DNA from 2 places in the Bradyrhizobium sp. GCM10028915 genome. Region 2 is predicted to be linked to the other one. Evidence: riboswitches for the same ligand, from Rfam matches in the RefSeq annotation. Region 2 holds a riboswitch; the other holds the start of a gene.
The links. Region 2 has a riboswitch for glycine ahead of ACFQX9_RS17290 (FAD-dependent oxidoreductase). Riboswitches for the same ligand answer to the same signal wherever they lie in the genome.
Positions count from the first base shown of each region.

Region 1: linked by a shared signal. The riboswitch ahead of gcvT (glycine cleavage system aminomethyltransferase GcvT) and the one ahead of ACFQX9_RS17290 (FAD-dependent oxidoreductase) in region 2 are both predicted to bind glycine.

Region 1 covers NZ_JBHTFN010000024.1:208,333-212,196, reverse strand. The annotation lists gene gcvH (glycine cleavage system protein GcvH) at 1-342, opposite strand, end outside; gene gcvT (glycine cleavage system aminomethyltransferase GcvT) at 354-1,502, opposite strand; glycine riboswitch at 1,646-1,734, opposite strand; gene alaS (alanine--tRNA ligase) at 1,958-3,864, shown strand, end outside.
Region 2 covers NZ_JBHTFN010000034.1:137,337-141,200, forward strand. The annotation lists gene ACFQX9_RS17280 (hypothetical protein) at 1-90, shown strand, start outside; gene ACFQX9_RS17285 (trans-sulfuration enzyme family protein) at 286-1,461, shown strand; glycine riboswitch at 1,515-1,614, shown strand; gene ACFQX9_RS17290 (FAD-dependent oxidoreductase) at 1,749-1,862, shown strand; gene ACFQX9_RS17295 (hypothetical protein) at 1,906-2,094, opposite strand; gene ACFQX9_RS17300 (ParB N-terminal domain-containing protein) at 3,272-3,721, shown strand; partial or broken gene ACFQX9_RS17305 (ABC transporter permease subunit) at 3,844-3,864, shown strand, end outside.

The DNA of each region.
Region 1 (3,864 bases), on a different contig from region 2:
TTCATCCATGAGGCCGCCGAGCTCGCTCTTGTCGGCCATCTTGATCTTGAAGAACCACGCATTGCCCTGCGCGTCCGAGTTCACCAGCGCCGGCTCGCTCGCGAGCTCGGGGTTGGTCTCGAGCACCTCACCGCTAACAGGCGCGTAGACGTCCGATGCGGCCTTGACCGATTCCACGACAGCGGCGGCTTCCGCCTTCTTCAGCACGCGGCCGAGCTTGGGCAATTCGACGAACACGACGTCGCCGAGCTGCGATTGCGCGTAGTCGGTGATCCCGACGGTGGCGACATCGCCGTCGATCGCGAGCCATTCGTGGTCGGAGGTGTAGAGCGTCGTGGTCATTTTCTCGGTCCTCAGCGTTTGTAGGTGTTTTTCACGAAGGGCATGGCGGCGATTTGCACGGCCAGGCGTTGGCCGCGCACCTCGGCGAAGAGTTTTGTGTCGATCGCGCTCGATGCGGTGGGCACATAGCCCATCGCGACCGGCGCATTCAGGCTCGGGCCGAAACCGCCCGAGGTGACCTTTCCGATCGGCTCGGCGGAGGTCGCATCCGCAAACAGCAGCGCGCCTTCGCGCACCGGCGCGCGGCCCTCGGTGCGCAGGCCGACGCGGCGGCGGGATGCGCCATGGTCGAAATGGGCGAGAATCTTTGCCGCGCCGGGGAAGCCCCCGCCACGCGCGCCGCCGGTGCGGCGGCTCTTCTGCACCGACCATTCCAGTGCCGCCTCGACCGGCGTGGTCGCGGTGTCGATGTCGTGGCCGTAAAGACAAAGCCCGGCCTCGAGCCGCAGGCTGTCACGGGCGCCGAGCCCGATCGGCATGACGTCAGGATTGTCCAGCAGGGCCTTGGCGAGCCGTTCGGCATCGCCGGCAGGAACCGAAATCTCGAAGCCGTCCTCGCCGGTATAGCCGGAGCGCGAGACGAAGCAGTCGAGGCCGGCAACCTTGTGCGGGCCGGAATCCATGAATTTCATGGCGGGCGCCTCTGCACATAATTTCGCCAGCGCCGATTCCCCCTTCGGCCCCTGCAGCGCGATCAGCGCGCGGTCAGCCAGCTGCTCGATGACGCAATCGTCCGAGAGATTCGCGCGCAGATGCGCCTCGTCCTCGGCCTTGCAGGCGGCGTTGACGACCAGGAAGAGGTGATCGCCGAAATTGGCGACCATCAGATCATCCAGAATCCCGCCCTCGGCATTGGTGAACTGGGCGTAGCGCTGCCGGCCAGGCGCGATCGCCATGATATCCTGCGGCACCAGCCGTTCCAGCGCGCGGGCGGCGTCCTCGACCTTGCCGGATTTCGGCCGGAGCGCGATCTGGCCCATGTGGGAGACGTCGAACAGGCCGGCTGCGTTGCGGGTATGAAGGTGCTCCTTCAGGACTCCGGCCGGATATTGCACGGGCATGTCATAGCCCGCGAACGGCACCATCTTGCCGCCGAGCGAGACATGCAGGTTGTAAAGGGGGGTGCGTTTCAGGGAGTCTTTGTCGTCACGCGCAAGCATCGGGGGGCCCTCGGCGGTTCCCCGGGAACGATTTCCCGTGGACACCAGTCGAAGCCCCATCTGTCGCTGTGCCTGAGAGTATTATCCCGTCGGCGGACGCTGTCCGGACCTAAACCCGTCGGCGCCTCTTTCCAGATGCTGTCAAAGCCACGCGGTCCTTTTGCCTGAGAGTTTCCGGGGCGGTTGCTCCTTCGGCGCCGGCACCAGTGCCGGTCTCTCCCGACGTGGCCGTACGATACAGATGGGTAAAGACCACAGGCCGGCCAAGCCTGTCAACGCGGCATCGGCGGCTTTCCAACGGGATTACGCGACTGCGGCAACGCCTTGATCTCTCTGCACAGTTTCTGGACAGCGAAGCTGGCCTTGTCTAAAAGCGCATTGGCCCGCAGATATCAGCCCAAACTTGCGGTTTGGGTGGCTGGAAGGCGGGTGCAAGCACACCCGATTGGATGAACATGAGCGGCGTCAACGAGATCAGGTCGACCTTTCTGAACTTCTTTGCCGAGAACGGCCACGAGATCGTGTCGTCCTCGCCATTGGTGCCGCGCAACGATCCGACGTTGATGTTCACCAATGCCGGCATGGTGCAGTTCAAGAACGTCTTCACCGGCGTCGAGAAGCGGCCCTATCAGCGCGCCACCACCTCGCAGAAATGCGTGCGCGCCGGCGGCAAGCACAATGACCTCGACAATGTCGGCTACACCGCGCGCCATCTCACCTTCTTCGAGATGCTCGGCAACTTCTCCTTCGGCGACTATTTCAAGGAGCGCGCGATCGAGCTGGCCTGGACGCTGATCACGAAGGAATTCGGGCTCAAGAAAGACAAGCTGCTCGTCACGGTCTACCACACCGACGACGAGGCGGCCGGGCTGTGGAAGAAGATCGCGGGCTTCTCCGAGGACCGCATCATCCGCATCCCGACCTCGGACAATTTCTGGGCGATGGGCGACACCGGCCCGTGCGGGCCGTGCTCGGAGATCTTCATCGATCGCGGCGAGCACATCTGGGGCGGGCCTCCGGGCTCGCCTGAGGAGGATGGCGATCGCTTCCTCGAATTCTGGAATCTCGTCTTCATGCAGTACGAGCAGGTGACGAAGGAGGAGCGCGTGGCGCTGCCGCGTCCCTCGATCGACACCGGCATGGGACTGGAGCGCATGGCCTGCATCATGCAGGGCGTCGACAGCGTGTTCGAGACCGACCTGTTCCGTCATTTGATCGACGCAACGGCGTCGGCTCTGGGAAGCGGACCGGACGAGAAGACCGTGGCCTCGTTCCGCGTCATCGCCGACCATCTGCGTTCGTCGGCCTTCCTCGTCGCCGACGGCGTGCTGCCCTCGAACGAGGGCCGCGGTTATGTGCTGCGCCGGATCATGCGCCGCGCGATGCGCCATGCGCAGCTGCTCGGTGCGCAAGAGCCGCTGATGCATCGGCTGGTCTGGGCGCTGGTGCGCGAGATGGGCCAGGCCTATCCGGATTTGATGCGCGCGGAAAATTTGATCGAGGAAACGCTGCGGCTGGAAGAAACCCGCTTCCGCAAGACGCTGACGCGCGGCCTCGCCATTCTCGACGAGAAGAGCGCGTCCTTGAAGAAGGGCGACATGTTCGACGGCGACGTCGCCTTCACGCTGTACGACACTTACGGCTTCCCGCTCGATTTGACGCAGGACGCGCTGAAGTCGCGCGGCATCAGCGTCGACCAGGCTTCCTTCACCGACGCGATGGAGCGTCAGAAGGCCAAGGCGCGCGAGTCCTGGAAGGGGTCGGGCGAAGCGGCTTCCGAATCGATCTGGTTCCCGCTGCGTGAGAAGCTGGGCGCAACCGAATTCCTGGGTTACGAGACCGAGAGCGCTGAAGGCGTGGTGACTGCGCTGGTCAAGGACGGCAAGGAAGCCACGAGCCTCAAGGCCGGCGAGACGGGCGCGATCGTGCTGAACCAGACGCCGTTCTACGCGGAGTCCGGCGGCCAGGTCGGCGACACCGGCGTATTGACCGGCGAGGGCGGCATCAAATTCCGCGTCACCGACACCCAGAAGAAGCTCGGTGATTTCTTCGTTCACGTCGGCACATTGGAGAGCGGCGAGCTGAAGCTCGGCACCGCGCTGCAGCTCGAAGTGGATCACGGCAGGCGCTTTTCGATCCGCGCGCATCATTCGGCGACCCATCTCATCCACGAGGCGCTGCGCCAGGTGCTCGGCGACCACATCGCCCAGCGCGGCTCGATGGTCGCGCCGGATCGGCTGCGTTTCGACTTCGTGCATCCGAAGCCGATCACGGCGGAAGAGCTCGCGCGCGTCGAGGACATCGCCAACGAGGTGGTGCTGGAGAATGACGAAGTCTCGACCCGCGTCATGGGCGTGGACGA
Region 2 (3,864 bases):
CGACCTGAGGACAAAGAACTCCGTGACTTGATCGAGATCAATGCCTCGCTCAGAAAAATCGTGAAGGCTTTGTTGCAAGAACGATCATGAGCTACGACTTCCCTGAGCGTGATGCAACGCCTGCTACAGCGAAATAGCTTTGTCGAATCGACTATCGTTAACTACCCAAATAGTCCTCCAGACCTGCCGCTCGCGGGCAGTTCATACGATGCCGGCCGGCCCTCTTCGGGTGGTACGTATCGCGATAGGTCCGCGCAGAAAAGTAGAAGCGCTTGATTAGGCCCCATGGACATCAGCTCGAACAACAACGAAACCCTGTGCGTCGATCCGCCCCCCGCGTCGCTCGAAGGGTTTGCTAGTCTCTCGGTACCGCTTTATCGAGCTTCAACGATTGTTTTCCCAAACGCAGCGGCCTATCGCGCGCGTGCGACACGGTCGCCGGATGGCTATACCTATGGCCTCTCTGGAACTCCAACAACCCGGACGTTGGAGAACCAGCTGGCGGCAATTCATTCCGCAAGCCGATCTATCATCGTGCCGTCGGGGCAGTGCGCGATAACATCCGTTATGCTCGGCCTGGTGAACCATGGCGAGCACTTGTTGATCGCCGACAATGTCTATCCTCCGGTGAAGCTATTCGCGCGGACAATCCTTCAGTCCTTTGGAGTCGATACAGAGTACTTTGATCCGACTCGTCTCGCCGACCTCGACGCCAAGTTCCGACCTGGCGCAACCAAGCTAGTTTGGGTTGAGTCGCCGGGCTCAACCACGATGGAAATCTGCGATATCCCGGCCATCGCAGCGAGGTGCAGAAGATCTGGCGCGCTTCTGGGATGCGACAATACATGGGCGACTGGTTTGCTGTGTAGACCTCTAAGCCTGGGCGTGGATATCGTGGCCGAGGCGCTTACTAAATATGCAGGTGGTCACTCCGACCTACTTCTCGGTGCGATCATTCTTGATGATCTTGATCTGTATGCGCGTTTTCGGAGCACTTTGGGCGCTCTGGGGGTGGGCACATCCCCCGATGATTGCTCGCAGGCATTACGGGGCATCCAAACGATGGCTCTTCGGGTAAGGCACGCGGGCGCACTTGGCGAGCTATTCGCGCATCGCTTGGAAAAGTCAGGTCTTAAGGTCTTGCATCCATCTCTTCCTTCGTTCTCTGGGCATGCCTTATGGCAGCGTGACTTCGCAGGCTGCTCCGGTGTTTTTAGTCTTCTACTGCAGGGCGTCGATGTCGGCAAAGTTGACCGTGCTCTCGACCAGTTGAGGACGTTTGTCATCGGTGCTTCTTGGGGAGGTACGCGAAGCATTGTCGCCCCCATGACTGTCGCAGGCGAGCGGCAGGCAATGCCCTCGCAATTGCACCGAAGCTATATCCGATTGAGCCTTGGTCTGGAAAGCGCTGAAGAACTTTGGCGCGATCTTGAAAGAATGTCGGATGTTCTCTTGGGCTGATGTGCAACTGCACGTAACCCACGCTTAACGTTCGAGATATCGACGGGGCAATCTCAGGAACAGCGGGAGAGTTCGTTTCTGCTTCAAGGCTGAAACGGCGCCGACGGAGCAATCGCCCCGGAAACGCTTAGACGAAAGTACCGCTTTTCGTGGTTTAGCTCTGAAAAGCAGGACGGCAGTTCTGCGCCGATGGTGAAAGTCGTAGCCCTAGTGAGTGGGTGCGATGAAGCCCTTAGGCCAATGACAGAGCGGGGCAAATCACCCGCCGTGGGCGGGAAGTAACACCTATGACCACACCCGATACATTTTGCGTTTCCGTAATCGGCGCTGGAATTACCGGCATCACAACGGCCTATCACCTCGCCAGGCGTGGCTGCCGGGCGACAGTCTTCGGCCGCTAGCCCTTGCAGTCGAGCTTTTGGAGACGCGCATGTGAGCGATGCCTTACACGATGCCGGTGAAGTCGGACCGCAACGACGCGCGTAACATCGCGCAGCTGATGCGGCTAGCCTGATTACGGCCGGTGCACTGCAAGTTATCGACGCGCAGGAAGTGCGAGCCCTGCTGACGGCGCGCAAGCTGATGCAGAGCAAGCCGCTGGACGTTGAGAACAGCCTGCACGGAATCTTGCACGGCTTTGGTTCGCTCGGTTTCGATCTGGTCAGGATCGGACCGGAGGCTGGACCGCTATCGCAATAGCTTTATGCGGCCATGACGCCTGCGCTGCGGTGGAAACTTCCTTCACCAACGGTGGCCGGCTCTCTGCCTCGAACGCCGAGGTCTGGAAGAGCTGGTCCACGGTACTGAAGGACATCAAGTGGATGTTCACGGCGGGAGCCTTGCTTCTCGTCAATCCGACACCGTCTTGGCACAAGATGTCGTGGATGGCGCAATTCGCTACGTCCATCCGAAATACGAAGAGAACACAATCGCAACAGCACGCGAAGGGCGCGAACTCATCCCATGCGGATGGCGCAGGATGAAGAGATCACGGTCGAGTGTGAGAGAAAAGAAGAATCCTGCGCTTCCGTCACAGCAAGGCCGAGTTCGACCCGGCAGCTCGGGTTTCCGCACTGCTGGCCAGGGGTGGCCTCGAGCGCCGAGCGGTGACGCCTGAGGAGATTTGCGCGATCGAGCCGTCGCTCAGACCCATTCGCTCGCGGTTCTTGAGCGCCCGCCCGACCCGATCCACAACACGCTACCATCGCGCACCTGGCCAGGTTCGCTGTTCCAGATTGTGGACTTGGCGCAATTGTCGCACCGACAAGCTCTCGGCAGAGGTCCGAAATTTGAACGTCAGTGGCTCGACTATGCAAAACAGTAACAGGGAAGGACCAAGATGGCTCGAGCTTGCGTTTCTCCAAGGAGCGATACAGAGCGTTCTATGAAATCATCGCCGTCCAATACGATGCTGGTCAGGCGTGTCGATGTTAGAATAAAGACAATCGATGCGTAAGATTTCCGACAACCTGTGCCGGGCCGAACGCGCCAGTCTTTGTTCGTACTCACGTGCATCCCCGGCGCGCTAAAATGCATTACCAAAAGTCGCGAAGCGCTGCTTATTGACCGGGAGGTTCGCCTCCACAGTGCGGCCGAACTACGATAATATGAGTTTCGAAGACGCAAATTGCGGGACAGTAATTTTCAGGCCTTCGATCACATATAAGGCGCAGCGCCTTGCGATCAGTGCCCTCAAAATTGCTTACCTTGGCACGATACCTGCTCATATTCTCGTCAGAGCTCTTTCGCAGATCGCTTGTGTTTATCCAAGCGCCCCGTGGCGGAGCGAAGATGGGATGCGATTACTTAAATGAATGACGCTGGATCGAACTACTCCATAATTAAACTGCAAGTCACGCGGCTGAGGCCCACCGAGGAAATTGACATTGAACGAGCTAGGCTGCTGGCAAAGGCAATCAAGGAAGAGGGCAGGTGGACGGAGCCGATCTTAGTTGAACGCAGCCATTCTGTGATCATGGACGGTCACCATCGATGCTTCTGTGCGATCGGACTCTGTTTGGCCGTCGTTCCATGCGTCCTGCTTTCCTACGACGACCCCAATTTGGAAGTAACCTATTGGGCCGATGGGGCACCTGTTGATGCGGCGCGTATTATCAAGGCCGGCCTTTCAGGTGATCTGATGAAATACAAGACAACACGACACCGGCTACATGTCCCACTGCCATCTTGCTCGGTGAACCTTGATGAGTTGAGACGACAATCACTGAAACAGCTGGTGGCTCAAAACGGATTGAAATGATTGGCCCTTTGTTGCTTGAGAATTTAGTGGAGCTACATCGCCCATCGAGCGAAGTTCGCGCTGGCTGATCGGCAAATAACTGCTTGTTGGATAGTTTACTGTAAGGTGGCCGCGCTGCCGCAATGCTAGTGCCCCAAACCAGA